DNA from 2 places in the Ruminococcus sp. OM06-36AC genome. Region 2 is predicted to be linked to the other one. Evidence: a T-box and tRNA genes for the amino acid it is inferred to sense, from the RefSeq annotation. Region 2 holds a T-box; the other holds one or more tRNA genes.

Region 1 (3,408 bases), on a different contig from region 2:
GTGTGCCAGCGGATTCAGCGTCAGCCGTCCGGCGGCTTCGGCGGTGTCATCACCGCATTTCCGTGCCACCCAGCCATGAGCAAACTCATGCAGCGGCAACACCAACAATATAATCACGATTCTTGCCAGAATCTCATAACGGTTCAAGTTCATAAAATTGCTCAGAATTCCCATTGCTCCAGTCCTTTCCAAATGAAAATGTTCTGCCCAGATACCCTATAATGTGTTCTTTTTATTATACATGGTTTTCCGGAAAAATTCAAGCCTATTTTGCCGTTTGACATAAAATTTACAAGATTTCCGCAGGACAGAATGCTGGAAATGTGCCGATTTCTTTTTCGATTGCTTTTTGAAAATAAGTCTGCATTTGATTTTACAGTCTGTTTTCGCAAATAATTGTATTTTTCGAAAGGTATTTCGAATGTAAAAAAAATATTCAAAAGAATCCGAGGAAAAGGGTTGCTTTTTTTCGGGAAATTTGATAAAATAGATATGTTAGTTTGCAGACTGCCGCAGAAGTCTATTTTCCGGCGGTCGGCATGCAATGTTAGGATAAGGAGGTGCAGTAGAATGGCTAAATGTGAAGTTTGCGGAAAGGGTGTTACCTTCGGTATCAAGGTTTCTCACTCCCACAGACGGTCGAACAGAACATGGAAGCCGAACGTAAAGCGTGTAAAAGCGATTGTGAAGGGAACTCCTTGTCATATGTACGTTTGCTCCAGATGCCTGCGCTCCGGCAAGATCGAGCGTGCGTAAGCTCTGTTTTTGACAGTTGAATATGAAAAGTGACCGAAAGCAAAGGCAATTGCCGCTTGTTTTCGGTTTTTCATTTTTTATGTAGCAATTTATACAACAAAAAGAGCACTCTCCGGCCAGTTCCACCGGAGGGTGCTCTTTTGGGTTTTGAAAGTCTGTCACTTCGTGCCGTTTGCCAGCTTACGGAGTGCCTTATAGGACGGCTTCAGTTTGTGATACATGTCTTTCACCTGCTTGCCGTCGTGGTAATAGCGGGACAGCAGGTTGTTCAGTGTCAGCAGGTCTTCCGAAGCGGTGATGATCGCACAGATCCGGTTCACCGCCTGCTTGTCGTCTGTGTCCAGCAGTTCCCGCACTTCCGACTGTAACTCTTTCGGGAACAGCATTGCCGCACTGCTCTTTGCCTTTTTCGGTGCTGCCGGTACGTTTTCTTCTTCTGTTGAAGTCGTATCCGCAGATGCAGCCGCAGCAGTTTCTTCCAGAGCCTGTACTACATCTCTCGTGGGAATGCCTTTCATTGCATTCTCAATGGTAGAATAAATCGACAGAGCGTGCACATCCTCTTGCAGGTACCGGTCGTAGAACTGCTGGTTCAGGTCGAAGTCGGTGTCCTTGCTGATGATATACAGACGTTCTTTCGGACGGCTGCCGATCAGATAGCCGATATACATGGAAAGCTGCAAGTCCAGTGCATTTTTCACCGTATTTTTTCTGGTGGACAGTGCTGTCACTTCCATCAGCCGCAGCTTTGCATCACAGGAGATCAGCCGCTGGTGCAGTTCAAACGTCAGCCCGCAGCGGTTCTGTGTGTAGAAAATCACTACCTCGTCCCGCTTTGTCAGATACTCCAAACCGGTCAGTCCCTCGATATAGACATTTTCATAGTCGATCAGATACGTTGCCATTGCATTTCCTCCTTTCCTTTCGATTGGTTCAGGTGCTACAAGAGCCTGTCCTGCACGCTGCAAAACAGGTACAGGACAGGCTCTAAGGTATACGTATCCTCCAGCCGCAAAGCTTGGGCAATACCGCACAATCTTTGTGCGGTATTGCCCTTGACCTTCAAGAGATACAAAAAAAGAGAACGCCCGCTTGCGTTCTCATCTCTTGGAGGCGCCATCCAGATTTGAACTGGAGAATCAGGGTGTTGCAGACCCTTGCCTTACCACTTGGCTATAGCGCCATTGGAGCGGATTACGAGGCTCGAACTCGCTACCTCCACCTTGGCAAGGTGGCGCTCTACCAGATGAGCTAAATCCGCACTGGCGATCTGGATGGGATTCGAACCCACGACCTCTGCCGTGACAGGGCAGCGTTCTAACCAACTGAACTACCAGACCATGTGGTGGAAACTATAGGGCTCGAACCTATGACCCTCTGCTTGTAAGGCAGATGCTCTCCCAGCTGAGCTAAGCTTCCATCATTTTTTTCTCAGCGTCGCATCTCTCAGCGACGTATATTATTATACACCATTCTGAGCGATTTGTCAAGGGTTTTTCGAAAATTTTTTCGAGGTTTTTAAAACAGAAAAAGCACCGAAAATGCGTCGCTTTTCCTGTTTCATTGAATCGTTTACAAAAAGTTAATATGTGATTTGCAGAAAAATTTGCTGCCGGACAGCCCGTTTTCCCCTGCCTTGAACAACACCCACAGACGTGAAAACCACACCCACATGCATATGCTGTTCCATTTTTCAAGCACGGAAACCAATACAACAAAACCGCCTGCACTCCAAAAAGTACAGGCGGTTTTTCTCTGGTGGAAACTATAGGGCTCGAACCTATGACCCTCTGCTTGTAAGGCAGATGCTCTCCCAGCTGAGCTAAGCTTCCATGATTCAGCGACGAAATTTATTATACCATATCTTTCGGCATCATGCAAGCTGATTTCGCAGGGTTTTCAAAAAATTCACATTTCGAAACTGACAAATAAAAACTGCCTGCACCGAGCCGGCACAGGCAGTCTATCATTCCATGAAATCGCGAAGCCGCAATTACATACCAGTTACATTGAAAGTTACTTCAATGGTTGTCCAGTCGCCAATAGCAGACGGATCCAGAATGGTTGCAGAATAGTCGGACTTGTTTGCCAGATCAGCAATGTTGCCCTCTGCACTTCTTGCATCGCCCGGCATGCCGTCGTCCGGTACCCACTCGTTGAAAATGTTGGAACGAATATTGTTGTGCTTTACGCCGTTGATCTCGGTTTCTTCTGTATTGGTGAAGCTTTTCTTGGTCAGCGGGATTTCAGTACCGTCTACCTTGACAGCAGTTACATCGATCACTGCGTTCGGGGTAGCAGTTGCACCGTCCATGATCTGTACAGCCATGAATGCAGTGCCGTTTGCGATCAGGTCGCCGTTTACGTCGCCGGTCGCATCGTAACGGATCGCGTTGGTATCTACGGTAACGCTGACAGTGTATTCGCCGTTGCCGGTGATCGGAGCAACACCTGCATCATAGCACAGATAGTCCGTATCGCTGCCGGTGTACTGGAGCCACCACTGACCGTCTGCCATGCTCAGATAAGCCTCGCCAGCCTGCGGAACGACAGCTTCTTCGAAGTCGCCGGTCTGTACCTGCTGCGGAGCAGAGCTTTCGTCTGCGGAAGCTTCTTCACTGGATTCCTCTGCTTCGCTGGATTCTTCAGCAC
Region 2 (3,408 bases):
GGTTTCGATACGCAGGAACATGTCCATGTCCAGCGTGTTGTGATGTGTCACAAACGGCTTTGCCGCAGCAGCGATCTGCAAAGGCAGCAACACCGGTGTTTCCACTTCCAGATAGCCGATGCCGTCCAGATAAGCACGAATCTCCCGCAGGATCTGGCTTCTGGTGACAAAAGTCTGCTTGACATTCGGGTTTACGATCAGATCCAGATACCGCTGACGATAACGGGTGTCCTGATCCTTCAGACCGTGCCACTTTTCCGGCAGGGGCAGCAGGGACTTGGAAAGCATGGTGATCTCTGTTGCGTGAATGGAAATTTCGCCCTTGCGGGTGCGGAATACGAAGCCCTTCACGCCGACAATATCGCCGATGTCCCACTTCTTGAATTCCTTGAAATTTTCCTTGCCGATGTCGTTCATGCGGACGTATACCTGAATGCGGTCAGTAGAATCCCGCACGTCAATGAAGTTTGCACGTCCCATATCCCGCCAGCTCATAATACGTCCGGCAATGGAGATCGGCTGTTCTTTCAGGGTGTCCAGCTTTGCCTGTAAAGCTTCTTCATCATCGCCGGCTTCTTCCTTGAACTTTGCCTCAGTGACTTCATAGTCTGCCTTGACAGATGCTGCCTTTGCGGTGACATCATACTTGGTAATGGTAAACGGGTCGTTGCCGTCTGCCTGCCGCTGCCGCAGCTTTTCCAGACGGATCTGCCGCAGGGTGTTGCTGTCCTGTTCCTGTTCCGGAACGGACGGTGTGTTCTGATTTGCCATGGGATTCACTCCTATATCTATTACTTGCTGATTTCCAGAATCTCGAACTTCAGTTCGCCTGCCGGTGCTTCGATGAGGAAGTTGTCGCCGACTTTCTTTTTCATTGCACCCTTGCCGATAGGAGATTCGTCAGAAATTTTGCCTTCCTTGAAGTTGGCTTCGTTGCTGCTGACGATCTGGAGGGTTTCGATCTTGCCGGTGCGGAAGTTCTTGATCTTAATGGTAGAACCCAGACCGACTTCATCGATAGAAGCGTTGTCGTCTACGATCTCAGAGTTGTCCAGTGTGTACTGGATCTCCATGATCTGTGCTTCCATGATCGCCTGTTCGTTTTTCGCTTCGTCATATTCCGCATTTTCGGAAAGGTCGCCCTGTGCACGTGCTTCTTTCAGCTTCTGTGCCATTTCTGCACGGCGGACGGTTACCAGATAGTCCAGTTCTTCCCGCAGCTTGGCTGCACCGGATTTTGAAATCTGCTTCTTTGCCATAATTCTCATGCTCCTTTGATTCCGTGCGGCAGGGCTGTGTGTCTGTGCAGACCGCCTGCCGCCATGTTCTTTCTGCCGCAGACCAACTGCCTGCCAGCTTAGACATTATATTATTATAGTATATTTTCGTGCAGTTGTCAACTATGAATTTTGGACAACACCGCATGAATCCATTTTCATTCTTTAGGGAAACAGTGAAGCCGGCGGCGGTGAGGCTGTCATGAAAATGGATTTCCGTAGCTTTTCAAAAATCGCCCTTGACAAACTCAACAAAAACCGATATAATAAAGGAAACACTGCATAAAGTCCGCCTGACGGCTTTGCACGCAATCTGCTTGCAGATTTTCCGTCATATTGCCCAGAAATCCCTTGCCATACGAAAGTATGCCTGCGGAATTTCTATGCAATCTGCCGAAAAATCTGACTACGCATCTTACGCACAAGCTTTATTCAGTGTTTCCTAAAGAAAACAAGAAATGCAGAGAAGAGGAGGAGTATCCCGCCGCTGGTTCTGACAGAGAGAAAACGGTCGGTGTAAGTTTTCGGACAGTGTGGGAGAAGGTAGCCTCGGAGCAGCACAGGGGAAGTTTCCGTGAGGACGGAAATGGGTAGTCTGTGCCGGTTCGCACCCGTAACCGTGCAGGATGAGTGCGGCAAGATCGTTGCCGAATTCAGGTGGTAACACGGACAGCAGACGGAAAATTTCCCGGCTGATTCGCCCTGAGCAATTCTGAGGATTGCCGGGGCTTTTTTTATCGGTGATCGAAATGGAAAGGAACGAACTTTATGAAACAGGAACTGGCGAAATCTTACCAGCCGAAAGACTTTGAAGACCGCATCTATAAAATGTGGAACGACAGCGGCAGCTTCACGCCCCATGTGGATTCTGAGAAGCAGCCCTATACCATCGTGATCCCGCCGCCGAACATCACCGGACAGCTGCACATGGGTCATGCACTGGACGAAACTTTGCAGGATATTCTGATTCGCTGGAAGCGGATGTCCGGCTACAGTACCCTGTGGCTGCCGGGTACCGACCACGCTTCCATTGCGACCGAAGCCAAGATTGTGGAAGCCATGCGGAAAGAGGGTATCAAAAAAGAGGACATCGGCAGAGAAGCTTTTCTGGAACGTGCATGGGCATGGAAGAAGCAGTACGGCGGCAGGATCGTGGAACAGCTGAAAAAGCTGGGCTCCTCCTGCGACTGGACAAGAGAACGCTTTACCATGGACGAGGGCTGCAGCAAGGCAGTCAAGGAAGTATTTATCAAGTACTACGAGGAAGGTCTGATCTACCGCGGCAAACGTATCATCAACTGGTGCCCGAAGTGTCTGACTTCCATTTCTGATGCAGAAGTAGAATATGAAGTGCAGGCAGGGCATTTCTGGCATCTGCGGTATCCGCTGAAGGACGGCAGCGGCTATCTGGAACTGGCAACCACCCGTCCGGAAACCCTGCTGGGCGATACTGCCGTAGCAGTCAACCCCAACGATGAACGCTACAAAGATCTGGTGGGAAAGACACTGATCCTGCCGCTGGTACACCGTGAGATCCCTATTGTGGCAGACGATTATGTGGAAATGGACTTCGGAACCGGCGTGGTAAAGATCACACCGGCACACGACCCGAACGACTTTGAAGTGGGGCTGCGGCATAATCTGGAAGTTATCAACGTGATGACCGATGATGCAAAGATCGTGGACGCATATCCGAAGTATGCCGGCATGGATCGCTATGAGGCAAGAAAGGCAATTGTTGAAGATCTGAAAGCAGAGGGTGCACTGGTAGAGATCGAGGACTACAGCCACAATGTAGGTACCTGCTATCGCTGCGGCACCACGGTAGAACCGCGGGTTTCCAAGCAGTGGTTTGTCAAGATGAAGCCACTGGCACAGCCGGCGATCGACGCTGTCAAGAACGGCAAGACCAAGTTCGTTCCGGAACGGTTCAACAAGATCTATTTCCATTGGCTGGAAAATATCAAGGACTGGTGTATTTCCCGTCAGCTGTGGTGGGGACACCAGATTCCGGCGTTCTACTGTGACGACTGCGGCGAAATGGTTGTTACCAAGGAAAACAGTGCAGTCTGCCCGAAGTGCGGCAAGCCCATGCGGCAGGATCCGGATACACTGGACACCTGGTTCAGTT

What was found. The T-box of region 2 lies ahead of DXB92_RS05845 (valine--tRNA ligase). A T-box ahead of a tRNA ligase gene usually reads a tRNA of that ligase, here a tRNA-Val.
Region 1: it encodes a tRNA-Val, which carries the amino acid that the T-box ahead of DXB92_RS05845 (valine--tRNA ligase) is inferred to sense. The anticodon was not compared.

The regions. Positions count from the first base shown of each region.
Region 1 is NZ_QSTT01000004.1:95,129-98,536, reverse strand. It holds gene DXB92_RS05320 (site-2 protease family protein) at 1-174, opposite strand, end outside; gene rpmB (50S ribosomal protein L28) at 571-756, shown strand; gene DXB92_RS05310 (PIN domain-containing protein) at 915-1,661, opposite strand; tRNA gene DXB92_RS05305 (tRNA-Cys) at 1,865-1,939, opposite strand; tRNA gene DXB92_RS05300 (tRNA-Gly) at 1,942-2,017, opposite strand; tRNA gene DXB92_RS05295 (tRNA-Asp) at 2,020-2,096, opposite strand; tRNA gene DXB92_RS05290 (tRNA-Val) at 2,100-2,175, opposite strand; tRNA gene DXB92_RS05285 (tRNA-Val) at 2,513-2,588, opposite strand; gene DXB92_RS05280 (hypothetical protein) at 2,750-3,408, opposite strand, start outside.
Region 2 is NZ_QSTT01000005.1:2,843-6,250, reverse strand. It holds gene lysS (lysine--tRNA ligase) at 1-771, opposite strand, end outside; gene greA (transcription elongation factor GreA) at 792-1,259, opposite strand; T-box leader at 1,732-1,985, shown strand; gene DXB92_RS05845 (valine--tRNA ligase) at 2,046-3,408, shown strand, end outside.